Regions from separate parts of the Xanthomonas sp. SS genome, predicted to be linked through region 1. Evidence: predicted binding sites of a transcription regulator. Region 1 holds the regulator's gene; each other region holds the start of a gene.
What was found. Region 1 encodes FliA, which starts transcription of late flagellar genes. Its sites were predicted from a motif close to TAAAGTTTNNCNNNCNNNGGCCGATAA; they were not measured.

Region 1 (6,017 bases):
GCTGCTGGACGCCGACCTTGGCCTGGCCAACGTCGACGTGCTGCTCGGGCTGACCCCCAAATTCACCCTGGCCGACCTGGTCGCCGGGCGCTGCACCCTGGAAGAGGTGCTGATCGACATGCCCAACGGGCTGATGGTGGTGCCCGCCGCCTCCGGTCGCCGGCACATGGCCGAGCTGCCGCCGGCCCAGCACGTCGGCCTGGTCAACGTGTTCTCCGAGCTCAAGCGCGAGCTGGACGTGATGATCATCGACACCGCCGCCGGCATCACCGACAGCGTGCTGACCTTCTGCCAGGCCGCGCAGGACGCGGTGGTGGTGGTCTGCGACGAACCGGCCTCGATCACCGACGCCTACGCGCTGATCAAGGTGCTGTCGCGCGAACGCGGCGTGGACCGGGTGCAGATCGTGGCCAACATGGTCCGCGACCTCAACGAAGGCCGCCTGCTGTACGACAAGCTGAGCCGGGTGTGCGAGAAGTTCCTCGGCGACGTGTCGCTGAATTACCTGGGCTGCGTGCCGCAGGACGACTGGCTGCGCCTGGCGGTGCAGCGCCAGCAGCCGGTGGTCAAGGCCTACCCGTCCAGCCCGTCGGCGCAGGCGATCGCCGAGATCGCCCGCCGCACCTCGCGCTGGCAGGCGCCGACCGTGCCGCGCGGCAACGTCGAGTTCTTCGTCGAACGGATCATCCAGCGGGGGGTCGCCGCATGAACGCCGCCGCCCAATACCGCGCCGTGCAGCGCAACAGCTCCAACGACTACATCGCCCAGCATTCGGACCTGGTGCGGCGCATCGCCCACCACCTGGCGGCGCGACTGCCGGCCAGCGTCGAGATCGACGACCTGATCCAGGCCGGCATGATCGGCCTGATCGAGGCCTCGCGCAGCTACGACGCCGACCAGGGCGCCTCGTTCGAGACCTACGCCTCGATCCGCATCCGCGGCTCGATGATCGATGAGATCCGCCGCGGCGACTGGGTGCCGCGTTCGGTGCACCGCCGCGCCCGCGACGCCGCCTCGGCGATCCGCAAGATCGAGCAGAGCACCGGCCGCGCCGCCGCCGCCAACGAAGTGGCCGCCGCGATGGACATGCCGCTTCCCGAATACCTGCGATTGATGGAAGATGCCGCGCGCGGCCAGGTGCTGAGCCTGGAATCGCGGGTCGAAGACCACGGCGAGCTGGACACCATCGCCAAGGGCGGGCCCAATCCGCAGCAGATGCTCGAGCGCAGCGAGTTCGGGCGCGAACTGGGCAAGGCGATCGCGCTGCTGCCCGAGCGCGAGCAGCTGGTACTGTCTCTGTACTACGAACAAGAATTGAACTTGAAGGAAATCGGCGCGGTGCTCGGTGTCAGCGAGTCGCGCGTCTGCCAGATCCACGGCCAGGCCACGGTACGCTTGCGCGGACGCTTGAAAGCGTTCGAAGCGGCAGACGCCGGCCTGGAAGACGAAGAATAAGACCCAAGGGAGTTAGCGGTGAACAAGAACATGCGGATTTTGATCGTGGACGATTTCTCGACGATGCGGCGCATCGTCAAGAATCTGCTCGGCGATCTGGGCTTCACCAACACTGCAGAGGCCGAAGACGGCAACAGTGCGCTGGCTGCGCTGCGCTCGGCACCGTTCGAGTTCGTGGTCACCGACTGGAACATGCCCGGCATGACCGGCATCGACCTGCTGCGCAACATCCGTGCCGACGACAAGCTCAAGCACCTGCCGGTGCTGATGGTGACCGCCGAGGCCAAGCGCGAGCAGATCATCGAGGCGGCGCAGTGCGGCGTGAACGGCTACATCATCAAGCCGTTCACCGCGCAGACGTTGCAGGAGAAGCTGGGCAAGATCTTCGAACGCCTGGGAGCGACCGCCTGATGCAAGCCACCGCCGAACGCAGCGCCCTGATCGAACGCCTGCAAGGTGCGCTGGACGCACTGGAGCGCGGCGACGAAACCGCCTGGCGCAAGGAAATCGACACGCTCGCCGCCTGGCGCACGCGGCCGATGATGCAGGGCCTGAGCCGGCTGGCGCGCGACCTGGGCCAGGCGCTCGGCGAGCTGCCGGTCATTCCCAGCGAAGCCGGCGAACTGGACGACGCCTGCTCGCGCCTGGACCACGTGGTGGAGATGACCGAGAAGGCCAGCCACCGCACCCTGGACCTGGCCGAGGAATGCCGCGCGCTGGCCGAACAGCTGCGCGCCGGCGGGCTGACCGGCGACCAGGGCGAGATCCTCGACAAGATCCGCCACAACCTCACCGAGATGGCCCTGGCGCAGAGCTTCCAGGACCTGACCGGGCAGATCATCCGCCGCGTGGCGACCATCGTGCGCCGCGTGCACGAGGGCTTCGGCGCGCTCGGCCTGCCGCCGAAGGAAGACAAGAAGCCCGATGGCAGCCTGGCCGGCCCGGCGCTGGCCGGACTGGACCGCCACGGCGTGTCGCAGAACGACGCCGACGACCTGCTGTCCGGACTGGGACTGTAATGCCATGAGCGCCGTCCCCGACGACATCGCTGCCGACTTCATCATCGAGGCCCAGGAAATCCTGGACCGGCTCGGCGAGCAGTTGGTGTCGCTGGAGCAGGCGCCCGAGGACAGCGACCAGCTCAACGCGGTATTCCGCGGTTTCCACACGCTCAAGGGCGGCGCCGGCTTTCTGGCGATCAACGCCATGGTCGAGCTGTGCCACGCCGCCGAGGACACCCTGGGCCAGGCCCGCGCCGGCCAGGCCACCTTGCAGGCGCGGCACTTCGACGCCGCGCAGCAGTCGCTGGACTACCTGCAGTCGATGCTCGACGCATTCGGCAGCGGCAGCGAACCGCCGCGCGCGCCGCAGCAGCTGATCGCGCAGTTCGCCACCAGCGGCGAAGAAACCGCCGCGCCCAGCGCCAAGGCCGCCGTCGCCGCGCCGCTGCCCGCCGCAGGCGGCAACAGCGACATGATCGACGACGACGAATTCGAAGCGTTGCTCGACCAGCTGCACGGCGGCGCCGCGCCAGCCGCGCTGCCAGTACCGGCCGCCGCGCCGCGGCCGGCGCCGAGCGCCAAGCCCGCAGGTGCGCCGGCCAAAGCCGCCGAACCCGAACACACCGTGCGCGTGGACACCAAGCGCCTGGACGCGATCGTCAACCTGATCGGCGAACTGGTGCTGTCGCGCAACCGGCTCAAGACCCTGCGCGTGCGCCTGCGCGACGAAGAACTGGACCGCGCGGTCAGCAGCCTGGACATCGCCACCTCGCGCCTGCAATCGGCGGTGATGCGCACCCGCATGCAGCCGGTCGGCAAGGTGTTCTCGCGCTTCCCCAAGGTCGCGCGCGACGTCGCCCGCTCCCTGAACAAGGAAGTGGACCTGGAACTGATCGGCGCCGACACCGAACTGGACCGCAACCTGGTCGAGGCGCTGGCCGATCCGCTGGTGCACCTGGTGCGCAACGCGATCGACCACGGCATCGAGACGCCGGCGCTGCGCGAAGCCACCGGCAAGCCGCGCGGCGGCCACGTGCGCCTGTCGGCGCAGCAGGAAGGCGACTACGTCAGCATCGAAGTGCAGGACGACGGCGCCGGCATCGACCCCGAACGCCTGCGGCAGAAGGCGCGCGAGAAGGGCCTGATCGATCCGGAAGCCGCCGCGCGCCTGACCACCGAGGAATGCCTGCACCTGGTGTTCCTGCCCGGTTTCTCGACCAAGTCCGAAGTCACCGACATCTCCGGCCGCGGCGTCGGCATGGACGTGGTGCAGTCGCGCATCCGCGAACTCAGCGGGCAGATCCAGATCCAGTCCGAACTGGGCCGCGGCAGCCGCTTCCTGATCCGCGTGCCGCTGACCCTGGCGATCCTGCCGACCCTGCTGGTGCAGGCCGGCGACACCGTCTATGCGCTGCCGCTGGCGCGCGTGGTGGAAGTGCTGCACGCGCCGCGCCGCGCGCTGGGCTGGTTCGACGGCCGCGCCGTACTCGACCGGCAATCGCATACCTTGCCGCTGGTGGACCTGCGCCACTGGTTGAACATCGAAGCGCCGGAACTGCCGCTGCTGACCGTGGTGGTGCTGCAGGCCGGCGAATCGCGCATGGGCCTGGTCGTAGACCAGGTCCGCGGCCGCGAGGAAGTGGTGATCAAGCCGCTGCCGCGCGCACTGCGCGGCCTGCCTGGCTACGCCGGCGCGACCCTGATCGGCGATGGCCGGCTGGCGTTGATCCTAGATGTGGATGGGTTGAAGAGCTGATCGAAGGCCGGGATTGGGGATTCGAAGGCTGTCCCGGTGCGGATCGCTGGCTGGCGATGCGACACCCAAAGTGTCATCGGCCTGCCGGTAAGTTCAACGGCGGTTGCCAGCCGCGCTTTCCTGTAGGAGCGGCTTCAGCCGCGACGCCTTACCTGTAACGCGTCGCGGCTGAAGCCGCTCCTACAGGGTGCCGCGCGCTCGCCGATCCGCGGCTCGACCGCCACCGGCCGGGCGTCTCGAATCCCCAATCCCGACTCCCAATCCCGGCCGCCCCATCAAGTCCCTCCCCTCGCTGCCGATATTTCCTGCATGGACAAACTCAGTCTCATTGGCTTGCTGTTGGCGATCGCCTCGCTGGTCGGCGGCAGCATCCTCAAGGGCGCCGGCGTTTCCGCGCTGTGGTCGCCGGCCGCGTTCGTGATCGTGATCGTCGGCACCGTCGCCGCAATCCTGGTGCATACCCCGCCGGCGGTGTTCAGGCGCGCGTTCCAGATCGCCAAGTGGATCCTGCATCCGCCGGCCAGCGATCGCCAGGCGCTGCTGCAGCAGATCGTGGAGTGGAGCAACATCGCCCGCCGCCAGGGCCTGCTCGGCCTGGAGAACCAGGTGCAGCAGCAGCCCGACCCGTTCGTGCGCAAGGGTTTGCAGATGCTGGTCGACGGGGTGGAGCCGGAATCGATCCGGCACATGCTGGAAATCGACCTGGACGGCCAGGAACACTGCGACCTGGCCGCGGCCAAGGTGTTCGAAGGCATGGGCATCTATGCGCCGACGCTGGGCATCATCGGCGCGGTGCTGGGCCTGATCGCGGTGATGAAGAACCTCGCCGACCCGAGCAAGCTCGGCCACGGCATCGCCGCCGCGTTCACCGCCACCATCTACGGCATCGCCTCGGCCAATTTGCTGTTCCTGCCGATGGCCAGCAAGCTCAAGAGCGTGATCAAGCACAGCAGCGGCGAGCGCGAAATGATCATCGAAGGGCTCATCGCCATCGCCCAGGGCGAGAACCCGCGCAACATCGAATCGAAGCTGGCCGGCTTCTTGCATTGACCCACCACTATGGCCCGCAAGCGTCAGCACGAAGATCACGTCAACCATGAGGCATGGGCCATCCCCTATGCCGATCTGATGACGTTGCTGCTCGCCTTCTTCGTGGTGATGTACGCGCTGTCCACGGTCAACGAGGCCAAGTACCGGGTCATGGCCGACGCGATGAGCACCGCCTTCGGCGGCGCGCCGCGGACGATGAGCCCGGTGCAGGTCGGCGATCACCTGATGCAGGGCCAGGGCGGCGCGCGCCCGACCCCGATCAAGTCCAGCCCGGCGCTGTCCCTGCCCGACCCGAACCGGCTGCCCTCGGCCTCGCCGCTGCGCTCGGCCAGCGCGCTGCGCGACGAGGACCAGCTGCGGCGCGCGCAACGCCAGCTCGACGGCATCGCCGACCGGCTCGGCGCCGCGTTGGCGCCGCTGATCCAGAAGAAGCTGATCACCGTGCGCCACGCCGGGCTGTGGATCGAAGTGGAGATCAACAGCGACATCCTGTTCGGCTCCGGCTCCGCGTCGCTGGACCAGAGCGCCCGCGCCACCCTGGCGCAGCTGGCGCAGGTGCTGGTGCCGGTGCCCAACGGCGTGCGCGTGGAGGGTTATACCGACAACAGCCCGATCGCCACCCTGCAGTTCCCGTCGAACTGGGAATTGTCGGCGGCGCGCGCGGCCAGCGTGGTGCACCTGTTCGCCGACCAGGGCCTGCAACCGTCGCGGCTGTCGATGATCGGCTACGGCGAGTTCCGCCCGCGTGCCGACAA
Region 2 (6,017 bases), 1.1 Mb from region 1:
CGCGGAACTCGCCGTGCATGCGCGCGGTCAGGTCGCCGGCGGCGATGGATTGCAGCAAGGCCGACAGGGACTGCAGGTTGCCGTCGGCAGTAGTCATCAACTGGTTGAGACTCTCGACCATGACCCGGAAGTCGAACTGGAAACTGTCCGCATCGCCGCGGGCGCTGAAGTCGCCGTCGGCGGCGGACTGCGCCAGCTGCTTGATCTGGCCGTTCATCGCCGACAGGTTGGCCTTCACCTCGTCCATGGTCTGGGTCAGCACCGCCTTTTCGCCGGGCAGACGGTCCATGTCCTGGCTGAGGTCGCCGATCGCGTAGCGGCCCATGATCTGCGCCAGCTTCAGCTTGACCTCGATATGCGAGCCGACCACGGCATTGGTTTCCGCCGCCATGCGCCCGTAGTCGCCCGGGAACGCCGAGGCGTCCATGCGGAAACTGATCTGGCCGGCGTCGTGGCGCTTGGCCATGTCCAGCTGCGCGGCGATCAGGCTGCGCAGTTGCTGCTGCATGCCATGCATCGCGCCCAGCAGGCGCCCGGTCTCGTCGCTGGCCTGGGTCTGCACGTCGTTGTCCAGATCGCCGCGCGCGATCGCCTCGGCGGCGCGCGTGGCGCGGCTCAGCGGCACGGTGAGGCTGCGAGTGATCAGCCAGGCCAGCAGCACGCTGACCAGCACCACCGCGACGCCACCGCCGATCAGCATGGCGCGGCCATGGTCCATTGCCGCATTGGCGTCGTCAAAAGCCTTCGCGCCGCGCTGGCGCTGGCGCTCCGAATACGCGTTGATCGCGTCCTGCCACTGCTGGGTGGCCGGCGCGGCCTGCTTCATCAGCACCTGCAGCGCCTCGTCGGACTTGTCGTTCATGCCCAGATCCAGCACTTGCTGGTTGGCGGCGCGCGAGCGTTCGTAACCGAGATCGATCTGCCTGCGCATCTCCGCGCCGGTGGCATCGGTCACCGGAACCGCGTAGAGCTTGTCGTGGACCTCGCTGTATTTCTGCCGCTGCTCGTCGATGCGCTGGGCGAACTGGATGTTCTCTTCCTGCGTGGTCGGCAGGACGATATTGCGCAGGTTGACCGCGATGACCGAACTGGCCTCGCGCATCGCGCTGGTGTATTCGAGGAAGGTCATGTTGCGCTTGACGATGCTATCCATGCGTTCGCGCGCCTGCGCCAGGGTCATCAACCCGGCGACGACGAGCGCGCAGGAAAGCAGGATGAGCACGCCGAAGGCCGCGGAGAGTCGCGTACCGACGTTGTAGCGCTGGAGGAATCCGATCATGGAGGTACCTACTGGGGGAATGGAATGGAAAGGCGCCACGGCCTGGCAGGTGCGGAACCGGGCACGAAATCGAAAGGCGGAAAAGCCTCGGCGCAGCGCGAGCGCCAAGCCTGATATTTCAATTTCGAGACAGTTTTGCGCAACGCAAGCGTCGGTGCTTGGGCCAAGTAACGGCGACCGCCGCGGATTCTTGATGCGCAATTGCGCATATTTTATTGAACGCCCTCATACAGGTGAGCGGCGTGTGTAGGCAGGCCGGCGCAGCGGCCGCGACGCGACCGGATCGATGAAATCCGTGTGAAAAATGCGTCTGGCCGGCGCACGGCGACGGGTCGCGGTACGCAGTGGCGGGTCGTTGCGACCCGCATGCCCTTCGGGATCTAGCTCAGGCCGAGCGGCCGATGCGGTGCGGATCGGTGCACACGCCGCTTGCGTCGCATGCCCGGTGCGCACGCGGATGGACGGCCGGCGTCCGCTCCGGACCACGCCGGGGCGGACGCACGGCAGTCGGATGGCCTACTCGGCCAGGTTGGTGCCCGCGCCGGCGGTGGCGATGACCTTGGCCTTGACCTGCGCCGCCGGGATCGCGGTATAGACGTAGCCGATCGGCTGCGGGAACGTCGTCGACGAGATCCAGGTCGTGGCGTTGGCGTAGGGCTTGCTGGTGCTGTCCGGCACGCTCCAGGTGATGCCGCCGCCGACGTAGTTGTTGATCAGGTCCCAGTAGCCGATCTCGCTGCTGTCGCGCGAGGTCACCGGGTTCTTCGCGTTCTCGAAGTAGTTGGCCTCGATCAGCGCGATCCCGCCCATGCGCACGTTGATGCCGGAGGTGAGCACGTTGTTGAAGTAGTTGTTGTAGATGTGGCTCAGCCCGCGGCGTTGCAGCGGCAGCCGCGATTCCACGTTCTCGAAGCGGTTGTGGTGATAGGTGGTGCGCGCGGCGGCGTTCTTGGTGTCGTTGTCGCTGTAGCCGTTGAGCGCGACCTTCTGGTAGTCGTGCACGTAGTTGTACGACACGGTGACGTGGTGGGCGCCCTTCTTCATGTCGATGCCACCGTCGAAAGAGGCGTCGCCGGCGCCGGAGCACTTGGTCAGCGAGGCGAACACGGTGTTGTGGTCGATCCAGATATTGGACGGCTCGCCACTGGAATTGCCTTCCAGCGAGATCGAGTCGGCGTCCTCGCCGCCGGGCAGCAGGCCGATGGTCATGTTGCGGATGATGATGTTGTGCGCATTGCCCCCCACCCACAGGCCGAAGTTCGCCGAGGAACCGTTGGCGCCCTTGATGGTGATGTTGCTCTTGTTCTTGATCTGCACGGTCTTGGCCGGCAACTGCCACTGCGCGCAGACGTTGCCGATGCTGGCGAAGTTGAACTGGCCGGTGTAGTTCAGCACCAGGCCGCCGCTGCCGGAATAATTATTGATCGCGGCCTGCATCGCCTCCATCGTGGCGACGTTGATCGGAATCGCGTTGCCGCCGCCGGTGGTGGCGGCGCCGTAGCCGACCGGGCCGGCGACGGCCGGCGATACGCAGAAAACCAGGGCAAGCGCGAGCGCGCCCTTGAGCGGCTGGATGTTCATCAGACTCTCCCATCTTGCAGCGATAGATGCCTGCGCCCTCGCGGATGCGATGGGCGATGGCACGGGGCGTGGGGGCCGGGCGCAGTCTTCGCCTGGCGCAGGGGCCGGCGCAATCGGCCAAAGCGGGAAGCTAGATCCGCACCTACGATCGCGCCGCAAGACATGCGGAACAGACACGAACGGACAGAGGGAGACAGACAACGACAGGCGAAGACAGGCGCCTGCAACGCACTCGCGCGCGACGTTGCAGGCGTGCCGAAGACGGCGAAGAACCGCGATGCAGCGTCATCGGCACGACGCCCGGCGCCGCCCGCCAAACGCGCTCGCTTCGCGGCGGAGACATTCGCGCGCCATTGGCGCATCTGCCACACATGCAGCCGATGTTGCGCGTGCAGCATGCACCGGCGCAGGCGACGCCGGTCGAGCGTCGTCGCAACGACCGTGCGGCCGATCGGGAATGCTACGGGCCGGCCGGTGCCGGCGTGATCCTGCCGTGCTCGCGCGCCGCCCACGACGCGCGCTTCTGTGTGGCGCCGAGCAGCGCGGTGGCGCGGCTGTTGTGCGGCCGCGCGGTGTAGAGAATCCACTTGGGCAAGCCGGGCAGGCGCGCGTCGGCGTATGCGGCGCGCCCATGCTCGAAACGCAACAGGCGATAGACCCAGAAAAGGTGCGGCTTGCGGTCGCGGGTCAACGACGCATCGGCCCAGACCGGCACCAGTTGCAGCAGTCCGCAGCCGGCACGCTGCGGTAGTGTCCGGTAGTCGTCGGCGCCGGGTTCGTGGGTCTCCACGTCGATCGAGCGGTAGCCCTCGCCGTCGGACAGCAGCACCCGGCGCCAGGCGTTGCCGCCGGCCAGGCCGACCCCGCCGCTGCCGAGGGTGACGATGAAATCCGGCCGCCGGTCGTGGTTGAGATCCGCCGTTTCCACGCCGTGGAACCCCATCGGCGAGCCGCCCAAGGCGACCGGCGCGACCAGGGCGCGATCCTGCGCATCGAACAGTTGCAACATCGGCATGTCGGTGAAGTCGAGCTGCAGGCGGAGACCGGCATGGCGATAGGTCGTGATCCCGTCCCAGCGCATCTTGCCGCCATCGGCCGGCTCCAACGCCTGGACCTTGCATGCCGCGCTCGGCGGCGTGCCGGCCCAGGGCGGGTATTGCGGATGCCAGGCGCTGGCCAGTGGCGCGGCCGCCAGCAGGCACAGCAGCGCTGCCAGGCGCGACGCGGCGCCGTGCCATCGCCGCAACAGGCGTGCGCGTGGCGGCGCCATCGCGTGGATCCGGCGCATGCGCATGGCCAGCGCAACGCGCGCCATTCTGCTCGGCGCTACGGCACTACATGCAGCGATCGCGACGGCGGCGCCGATACGGGTTGGCAAGATCCTTCTCCCTGCGTGCGAACGCACGCGGGCGCGTGCGGCGCGGCACTATCGCCGCGCCGGCGACATCGCGCAAGCGACGCGCAGCCGCCACGCGCCGCGCAGCCCGCGGACTCAGCTCACCGCGTCGATCTCGTTGTCGCCGCGATCGGCGTCGGGCAGTTTGTGCTCTGGATCCAGGGTCACGTGCAGCACCTTCTGCGTGCTCGGCACGCGGACCTGCGGCTGGGTCTGCTGGATCCAGGTCTCCACCGGCACGCGCTGGTCGAGGTGGCTGCCGTCGGCGAAGTCGATGCGCAGCGTCGCCGGCATCACCAGCTTCTGCCGGCTCTGCAAGGTCACCAGCAGGCCCTTGGCCGGATCGTGTTCGACATAGCTGGCCGCACGCACGCCCATGTCCAGCTGCCAGTTGTTGAGATACCAACCGCGCCACCACCACGCCAGGTCCTCGCCGGATTCGCTTTCCATCAGCCGGAAGAAATCCGAGGGCGTGGGATGCTTGTACGCCCAGGTGGCGATGTACTTGCGGAACGCCGGGTCGAAGCGCGCCGGGCCGAGGATCTGTTCGCGCAGCAGCACCAGGCCCAGCGCGCCCTTGAAGTAGGTCAGCGAATGCCGATAGGTCTCGCTGGTGGCGTCGGCGCGGTCGAGCAGGTTCGGCGCCTGCGCATCGGCCAGCAGCGGCAGGATCTCGTCGACCGGGTTGCCGCCCTTGGGCGCGTATTCGCTGTCGCGCTTGGGCGCGAATTCGCCGTGGTTGATTGCATCGGAGGCGTAGACGTCGATGAAGGTGTTGAAGCCCTCGTCCATGAACGCGTAGCGGCGCTCGTTGGAGCCGACGATCATCGGGAACCAGCCGTGGCCCAGTTCGTGCGCGGTGATCCAGAACAGGTCCTTGCCGCCGTCGTGCATGTCGTCGAAGACGATGCCCGGATACTCCATGCCGGCGCCGTGGCCGCCGAGGTTCACCGCCGCCGGCCACGGATACGGGTACCACTGCGAGAAATGCTCGATCGACGCCTTGACGAACTCGGTGGAGCGGTCCCACTTGTCGGCGCCGACGCCTTCGCGCGGATACACCGACATCGCCAGCGCATGCTTGCCGTCGGGCAGATTGATGCGCGCGGCGTCCCAGACGAACGCCGGCGAGGCGGCGAAAGCCACGTCGCGGGTATGCGCCATGTGGAAGCGCCAGGTCTGGGTGCCGCTGGCGGTGGGCCGGCTGGCCGCGTCGCCGATTTCGGCGGCGCTGCGGATCGCCACGGTGCGGTCGCTGGCCGCGGCCTGGGCCAGGCGCTGGCGCTGCGTGGCGGTCAGCACCTGCGCCGGGTTCACCAGCTCGCCGGAGCCGGCGACCAGGTAGTTCCACGGTACCGTCACCGCGTAGTCGAAATCGCCGTATTCCAGGTAGAACTCCGCGCCCAGGTAGGGCTGCGTGTCCCAGCCGCGCTGGTCGTCGTACACCGCCATGCGCGGATACCACTGCGCGATCTCGTAGATGTCGCCGTCGCCGGTCGGGGTGACCGCGGTGCGCCCGCCCCAGGTGCCGGGCACCGTGTAGGCGTAGTCGATATGCAGCTTCAGCGCCTTGCCGGCGCCGGCCAGCGGTTGCGGCAGGTCCACGCGCATGCGCGTGTCGTCGACCAGGAAGTTGGCCGGCAAGCGCTTGCCGCCCTGCTCCACTTCCACCTTGGCGATGCGGTAGCCGTCGCTGGACGGCGCCGGCGGGCGCTCCGCCCGCGCCGGGCGCACGCCGCGAGCGCGCGCGTCGGCGCGGTA
Region 3 (6,017 bases), 880 kb from region 1:
GTCGGCATCGACGCGGATCGAACCGCCTTCGCTGCGCGCGGCGAAGGGTGCCGCCACGGCCGCTGCGGCCTTGGCCGGCGCCGCCGGCAGGGCGGAGGCGGGTGCAGAGGGTGCCGCTGGCGCGGGCGCGGCCAGCACCGCCGCCGGCTCCGGACTGCCGAAGTTGGCGAAGTCGTCGGCGTGGCCGTGGCCGCCGGCCTCGGCCACCAGCAGCGGCAGCTCCAGGTTGGCGGCATCGCCGTGCGGATCCACCGCCACCACTTGCAGCTCGCAGTCGTCGCGGACGAATTCGAAGATGTCCTCGATCGCGGCCTGCTGCGCGTCGGAGCGCAGCAAAATATCGAAGCCCAGGTAGCAGGCTTCCGGGTCCAGTTCCGGCAGCGCCGGCACGCGCTCGTGGCGGGTGCGCACCGCCTCCAGCGTGCCCAGGCTGCGCAGGCAGCGGATCAGGTGCAGCGGCGAGTTGCCGAAGCGCAGCGCGTCGCTGAACAGCTGCAGCGAGATCCGCCAGTAGCCGGTCTGCGCCGCGGCGGTGGCCGCGACCGTGGTGGCGGCAGTCGCCGGCGCGGCGGCCGGTTGCAGATAGGTGTGCAGGCGCACCAGCAGCGGCTCGCCTTCGGCGGCGAGCACCGCTTCGTCGGCCTCGGCGCCGGCCGCCGCTTCCACCAGCGCGCGGATGTGGTCGCAGCACGCCAGCATCAGCTGGATCAGCTCCGAATCCAGCGCCACCGCGTGCTCGCGCACCAGGTCCAGCACGCTCTCCACCACGTGGGTGAAGCCCACCAGTTGCGCCAGGTCGAACAGCCCGCCGGAGCCCTTGATGGTGTGCGCGGCACGGAAGATGGCGTTGACCGCGTCCGGCCCGGCTTCGCCGCGTTCGGCTTCCAGCAGGTTGCGTTCCATGTCCTCGAGCAGGTCGCGGCTCTCGGCGATGAAGGTCTGCAGCAGTTGAGCGAAATTCATGAGCTGGCGCCGATCAGTGGAAGGTGTCGCTGGCGCCGGGCGCGAGCGTGTCGCGCAGGCCGAGCAGGTCGAGCGCGTCGGTGACCGGTGCGCTGCAGCCGTCGAGCTGGAACGGCCGGCCCAGCGCGCGCAGCGCGGCCTGGGTGGCGAGCAGCAGCTGGATGCCGGTGGCATCGATTTCGGTGACCGCCTGCAACTGCAGCTGCAGGCCGCCGGGGTGTTCCAGCGCCGGCAACAGCAGCGGCTTGAGTTCGCCGGCGCGGCGGATGGTCATGTCGCCATCCAGGCTCAGTTGCAGCGGCGGGGGCAGGGAGTCCGGGAGTTTCGAGCGCATGGGATGTCTCCGATTCGAGCAGGGGGAACGTCGAAATCCCGGCCGCGGCGCGGGTGCGAAACAAGCCGGTCGGGCTTGCTGTAAGCAGATATCGGCGCCTTTTCGGAATATTTAGGCCGAAAGACGCATTTGTCTCGCAAATCCTTGACAAGGATGAGCGGTTCAGTCTAGTGAGCGGCACCCCATTCCAGTTATGGGCGAGTGCCGTCCGCCACCACGAAATGGATGCATGCGCCGTGCCAGTACTGGGGTAGCGCTACCACAACAGAAAACGGCCGGGGAGGCCGGCCGTTTTTCGGAACGTTCGCGTTGTGCGCACCCGCGGTGCGCGACCGTCTGGATGCATGCCGCTGCGCGCAGGTGTCTTCTGCGCGCAGTTCAGGGCCTGGCGGTCAGCGCGGCGACAGCGCCGCCAGCAGGCCGCGTGCGGCGTTGAAGCGGTCCGCCGCTTCCGGCAGCGGCAGCTTCACCTTCAGCTTGTCCGGGCCGTCCATCGCGTACAGCTTGGGCTGCTTCTGGATCATCTGGATGATGGTCATCGGATCGATATTGGGCTTGGACTCGAACACGATGCGGCCGCCGTTCTCGCCAAGTTCCAGTTTGCGGATGCCCAGCGTGTTGGCCTGCAGCTTCAGCTCGGCGACCGCGAACAGGTGCTTCACCGCATCCGGTAGCAGGCCGAAGCGGTCGATCATCTCCACCTGCAGTTCGCGCAGCTGCTCGCTGTCGCGCGCGCTGGAGATGCGCTTGTACAGGGTCAGGCGGGTGTGCACGTCGGGCAGGTAGTCGTCCGGGATCAGCGCCGGCACATGCAGTTCCACCTCGGCGCCGCGCGCTTCCTCGCCGGCGTCCAGGTCCGGCAGCTTGCCCTGGCGGATGCTGCGCACCGCGCGTTCCAGCAGCTCGGTGTACAGGCTGAAGCCGACCTCGGCCATCTGCCCGCTCTGGTCCTCGCCGAGCAGTTCGCCGGCGCCGCGGATCTCCAGGTCGTGGGTGGCCAGGGTGAAGCCGGCACCGAGCTCGTCCATCGAGGCGATCGCGTCCAGCCGCTTCTGCGCATCGCCGGTGATGCTGCGCCGGTCCGGTACCAGCAGGTAAGCGTAGGCGCGGTGGTGCGAACGGCCGACGCGGCCGCGCAGCTGGTGCAGCTGGGCCAGGCCGAAGCGGTCGGCGCGGTTGATGACGATGGTGTTGGCGTTGGGGATGTCGATGCCCGATTCGATGATCGTGGTCGACAGCAGCACGTTGAAGCGCTGCTTCTGGAAATCCAGCATCACCCGTTCCAGCTCGCGCTCGGGCATCTGCCCGTGGGCGATGCCGATGCGCGCCTCGGGCACCAGCTCGCTCAGTTCGCGCTGCATGCGGCCGATGCTTTCCACGTCGTTGTGCAGGAAGTACAGCTGGCCGCCGCGCGCCAGCTCGCGCTGGAACGCCTCGCGCAGCAGCGCGTTGTCCCAGGCGGTGACGAAGGTCTGCACCGCCAGCCGGTTCGGCGGCGGGGTGGCGATGATCGACAGGTCGCGCAGCCCGGCCATGGCCATGTTCAGCGTGCGCGGGATCGGCGTGGCGGTGAGGGTGAGCAGGTGCACGTTGGCGCGCAGCGCCTTCAGCGCTTCCTTCTGGCGCACGCCGAAGCGCTGTTCCTCGTCGACCACGACCAGGCCCAGGTCCTTGAACTTCACGTCCGGTTGCAGCAGGCGGTGGGTGCCGATGATCACGTCGATGCCGCCGTCGGCGACCTTCTCCAGCTCGGCCTTGATCTCCTTGGCGCTTTTGAAGCGCGACAGCACTTCCACCCGCAGCGGCCAGTCGGCGAAGCGGTCGCGGAAGTTGCGGTAGTGCTGTTCGGCCAGCAGCGTGGTCGGCACCAGCACCGCCACTTGCTTGCCGGCGCTGGCCGCGGCGAACGCGGCGCGCACCGCGACCTCGGTCTTGCCGAAGCCGACGTCGCCGCAGACCACGCGGTCCATCGGTTGGCTGCTGCCCAGGTCGCGCAGGGTGGCCTCGATCGCGGCCAGCTGGTCGGTGGTCTCCTCGAACGGGAAGCCGGCCGCGAACGGTTCGTACATGGCCCGGTCCACCTGCAAGGCCAGGCCGGCGCGGGCGCGGCGCCGCGCCTGGATCTCCAGCAGTTCGGCGGCCACGTCGCGCACTTTCTCGGCGGCGCGGCGCTTGGCCTTGGTCCATTGTTCGCCGCCCAGCGAATGCAGCGGCGCGGTCTCGGCCGAGGCACCGGAGTAGCGGCTGATCAGGTGCAGCTGCGCGACCGGCACGTACAGGCGGTCGCCCTTGGCGTATTCGATCTCCAGGAACTCGCCGGGCATGCCGCCGGCATCGAGCACGATCAGCCCGCGGTAGCGGCCGACGCCGTGATCCTCGTGCACGATCGGCGCGCCTTCGGTCAGCTCGCCGAGGTCGCGGATGATCGCTTCCGGCTCGCGCCCGGCGCGGCGCGTGCGCCGCGGCTGGCCGGCGCGCTCGGGGAACAGCTGGCGCTCGGTGAGCACCGCGATGTGCGGATCGTCGAGGGCGAAGCCATCGTCCAGCGGTGCCACGGCGATGGCGAATGCAGCCGGCGCAGCATCGAGCCCGCCGGAGCCGAGCCCCTCTCCCTGCGGGAGAGGGGTTGGGGTGAGGGTGCGGCCGCTCGCGACCTGCTTTTTCTGCGCAGCTGTGGAAGACGCGGACGCTGACGAAGCAGCAGCCTTCTTCGATGAGGACGGCGCGAGCGCCGCACCCTCATCCGGCGCTTCGCGCCACCTTCTCCCGGGGGGGGAAGGGAGGAATGCGGCGAAGTTTGGGATCACCTCGGGCTTCAGCCCTGCCGCGGCCAGGACTTCCAGCAGCGCTTCGCGGCGGCCCGGCGAGTCGGCGGCGATCAGCACGCGGCCCGGGTAGCTGCCGAGGAAGCTCTTCAGCGCCTCGGCCGGAGCGGCGTCCTTGGCCGCCACCGGCAACGGCGGCAGCGGCTGGTCGCCCAGCGCCTGCGCCTCGTCGATGCGCGCGTGGTCGGCCGCCCAGACCTCGATGCGCGGCAGGCCGTTGAGCTTTTCGCGCAGCGTGTCCGGCGCCTGGTACAGCTCCTCGGGCGCCAGCAGCGGGCGCTCCACGTCGTGGCGGCGCTGCTCGTAGCGGTTCTGGGTCTGCGCCCAGAACGCATCGGCGGCGGCGCCCACGCCCGGCGCGAGCAGCGGCAGCACCGACTCGCCCAGATAGTCGAACAGGGTGGCGGTGGCATCGCGCGCCGCGGCGCCGGCGCCGCGCGTCTCCTGGAAGAACAGCGGCAGGTAGTATTCGATGCCCGACGGCGCCAGCCGCGCCTTCAGGTCCTGGTACAGCGCGCTGCGCCGGGTGTCCACGTCGAAGCGTTCGCGCAGCGTGGCCAGCACCCGCTCCACGCTGGCATCGTCCATCGGCACTTCGCGGCCGGGCAGCATCTTCACCGCCTGCACGTGGTCCAGCGAGCGCTGCGATTCCGGGTCGAAGGCGCGGATCGAGTCGATGTCCTCGTCCAGCAGTTCGATCCGCAACGGCGTGTCCGAGCCCATCGGGTACACGTCGAGCAGGCCGCCGCGCACCGCGAAATCGCCCGGGTCCATCACCTGCGGCACGTTGCGGTAGCCGGCGCTTTCCAGGCGGCGCTTTTCCGCCTCCAGGTCCAGGCGCTGGCCCACGTGCAGGTCGAAACTGCCGCCGACGATATAGCGCAACGGCGCCACGCGCTGCATCAGCGTCTGCACCGGCACCACCACGATGCCCTGTTTCAGCGTCGGCAGCCGGTGCAGCGCCGACAGGCGCTGGCTGACGATGTCCGGGTGCGGGCTGAACTGGTCGTAGGGCAGGGTTTCCCAATCCGGGAACGGCACCACCGGCAGGCTGCCGTCGCCGGCCAGCAGCGTGTGCAGGTCGGCCTCGATCTGGTGCGCGCTCTGGTTGTCGCGCGCGACCACCAGCAGCGGCCCGCGATGCGCCGCGGCGGCGCAGGCGATGTGCCAGGCCAGCGCGGTCGAGGACGCAGGGGCGCGCCAGAAGGCGCGGAGCTGGCCGGACTTGGGCAGCGGCGGAACGGGGAAGGAAAGAGGCGCCATTGACCGCTTAGTTTAGCAAGCTGGGATTGGGGAGTCGGGATTGGGGATTGGCCGCAAGCGTGCGCGGGGTGCGGCGCGGTCGCGTGGCCGGGCACAGCGGAGGCGGGCGGCGCAGGCTGTGGCTGCGTCCGCAGCACTGAGGGTGAGCCGCTGGGGCTCGCGAATCCATGAGCGGTTCGCGGTCTGCAGGTGGGTTATGCACCTCGCGGCGGCCCGAGCAGGGCCGCCCTCGCTCAGTTGCCCAGTTCCAGCACCACGCGCACCAGCCCCGGGGTGTCCGGATGCGGCATCGGCTGGAAGCCCAGCGATTCGGCCAGTTGCAGCATCGGCAGATTGCTTTCCAGCACATCGCCGTAGAGCCGGTCCAGGTACTTGCGCCGCGCCCACTTGACCAGCTTGCGCATCAGCTGCCGGCCCAGGCCCTGGCCGGCGACGAAGCTGCTGACCAGGATCGCGTATTCGGCCTCGCGGGTGCCGGGCGTGATCGCCGCGCGCGCCACTGCGCCGACCACCGCTTCGCCCGGCGGCAGCGGTTCGGCCGCGACCAGGGTCAGTTCGGTCTTCGGATTGGGATGGGTCAAGCGCTGCGCCATGTCCTCGGTCAGTTCCTGTACCGAATGCAGGAATCGTTC

Region 2: the regulator FliA is predicted to act here: its motif matches at 1,447-1,473, upstream of HEP74_RS06530 (methyl-accepting chemotaxis protein).
Region 3: the regulator FliA is predicted to act here: its motif matches at 1,386-1,412, upstream of HEP74_RS07190 (STAS domain-containing protein).

Annotation. Positions count from the first base shown of each region.
Region 1 covers NZ_CP051190.1:2,670,730-2,676,746, forward strand. Annotated here, with positions in the region: gene HEP74_RS11080 (MinD/ParA family ATP-binding protein) at 1-709, shown strand, start outside; gene HEP74_RS11085 (RNA polymerase sigma factor FliA) at 706-1,455, shown strand; gene cheY (chemotaxis response regulator CheY) at 1,474-1,866, shown strand; gene HEP74_RS11095 (protein phosphatase CheZ) at 1,866-2,474, shown strand; gene HEP74_RS11100 (chemotaxis protein CheA) at 2,479-4,212, shown strand; gene HEP74_RS11105 (flagellar motor protein) at 4,522-5,262, shown strand; gene motD (flagellar motor protein MotD) at 5,272-6,017, shown strand, end outside.
Region 2 covers NZ_CP051190.1:1,567,734-1,573,750, reverse strand. Annotated here, with positions in the region: gene HEP74_RS06530 (methyl-accepting chemotaxis protein) at 1-1,279, opposite strand, end outside; gene HEP74_RS06525 (pectate lyase family protein) at 1,796-2,860, opposite strand; gene HEP74_RS06520 (hypothetical protein) at 3,321-4,238, opposite strand; gene HEP74_RS06515 (M1 family metallopeptidase) at 4,353-6,017, opposite strand, start outside.
Region 3 covers NZ_CP051190.1:1,787,680-1,793,696, forward strand. Annotated here, with positions in the region: gene HEP74_RS07185 (chemotaxis protein CheA) at 1-963, opposite strand, end outside; gene HEP74_RS07190 (STAS domain-containing protein) at 977-1,297, opposite strand; gene mfd (transcription-repair coupling factor) at 1,690-5,385, opposite strand; gene HEP74_RS07200 (GNAT family N-acetyltransferase) at 5,619-6,017, opposite strand, start outside.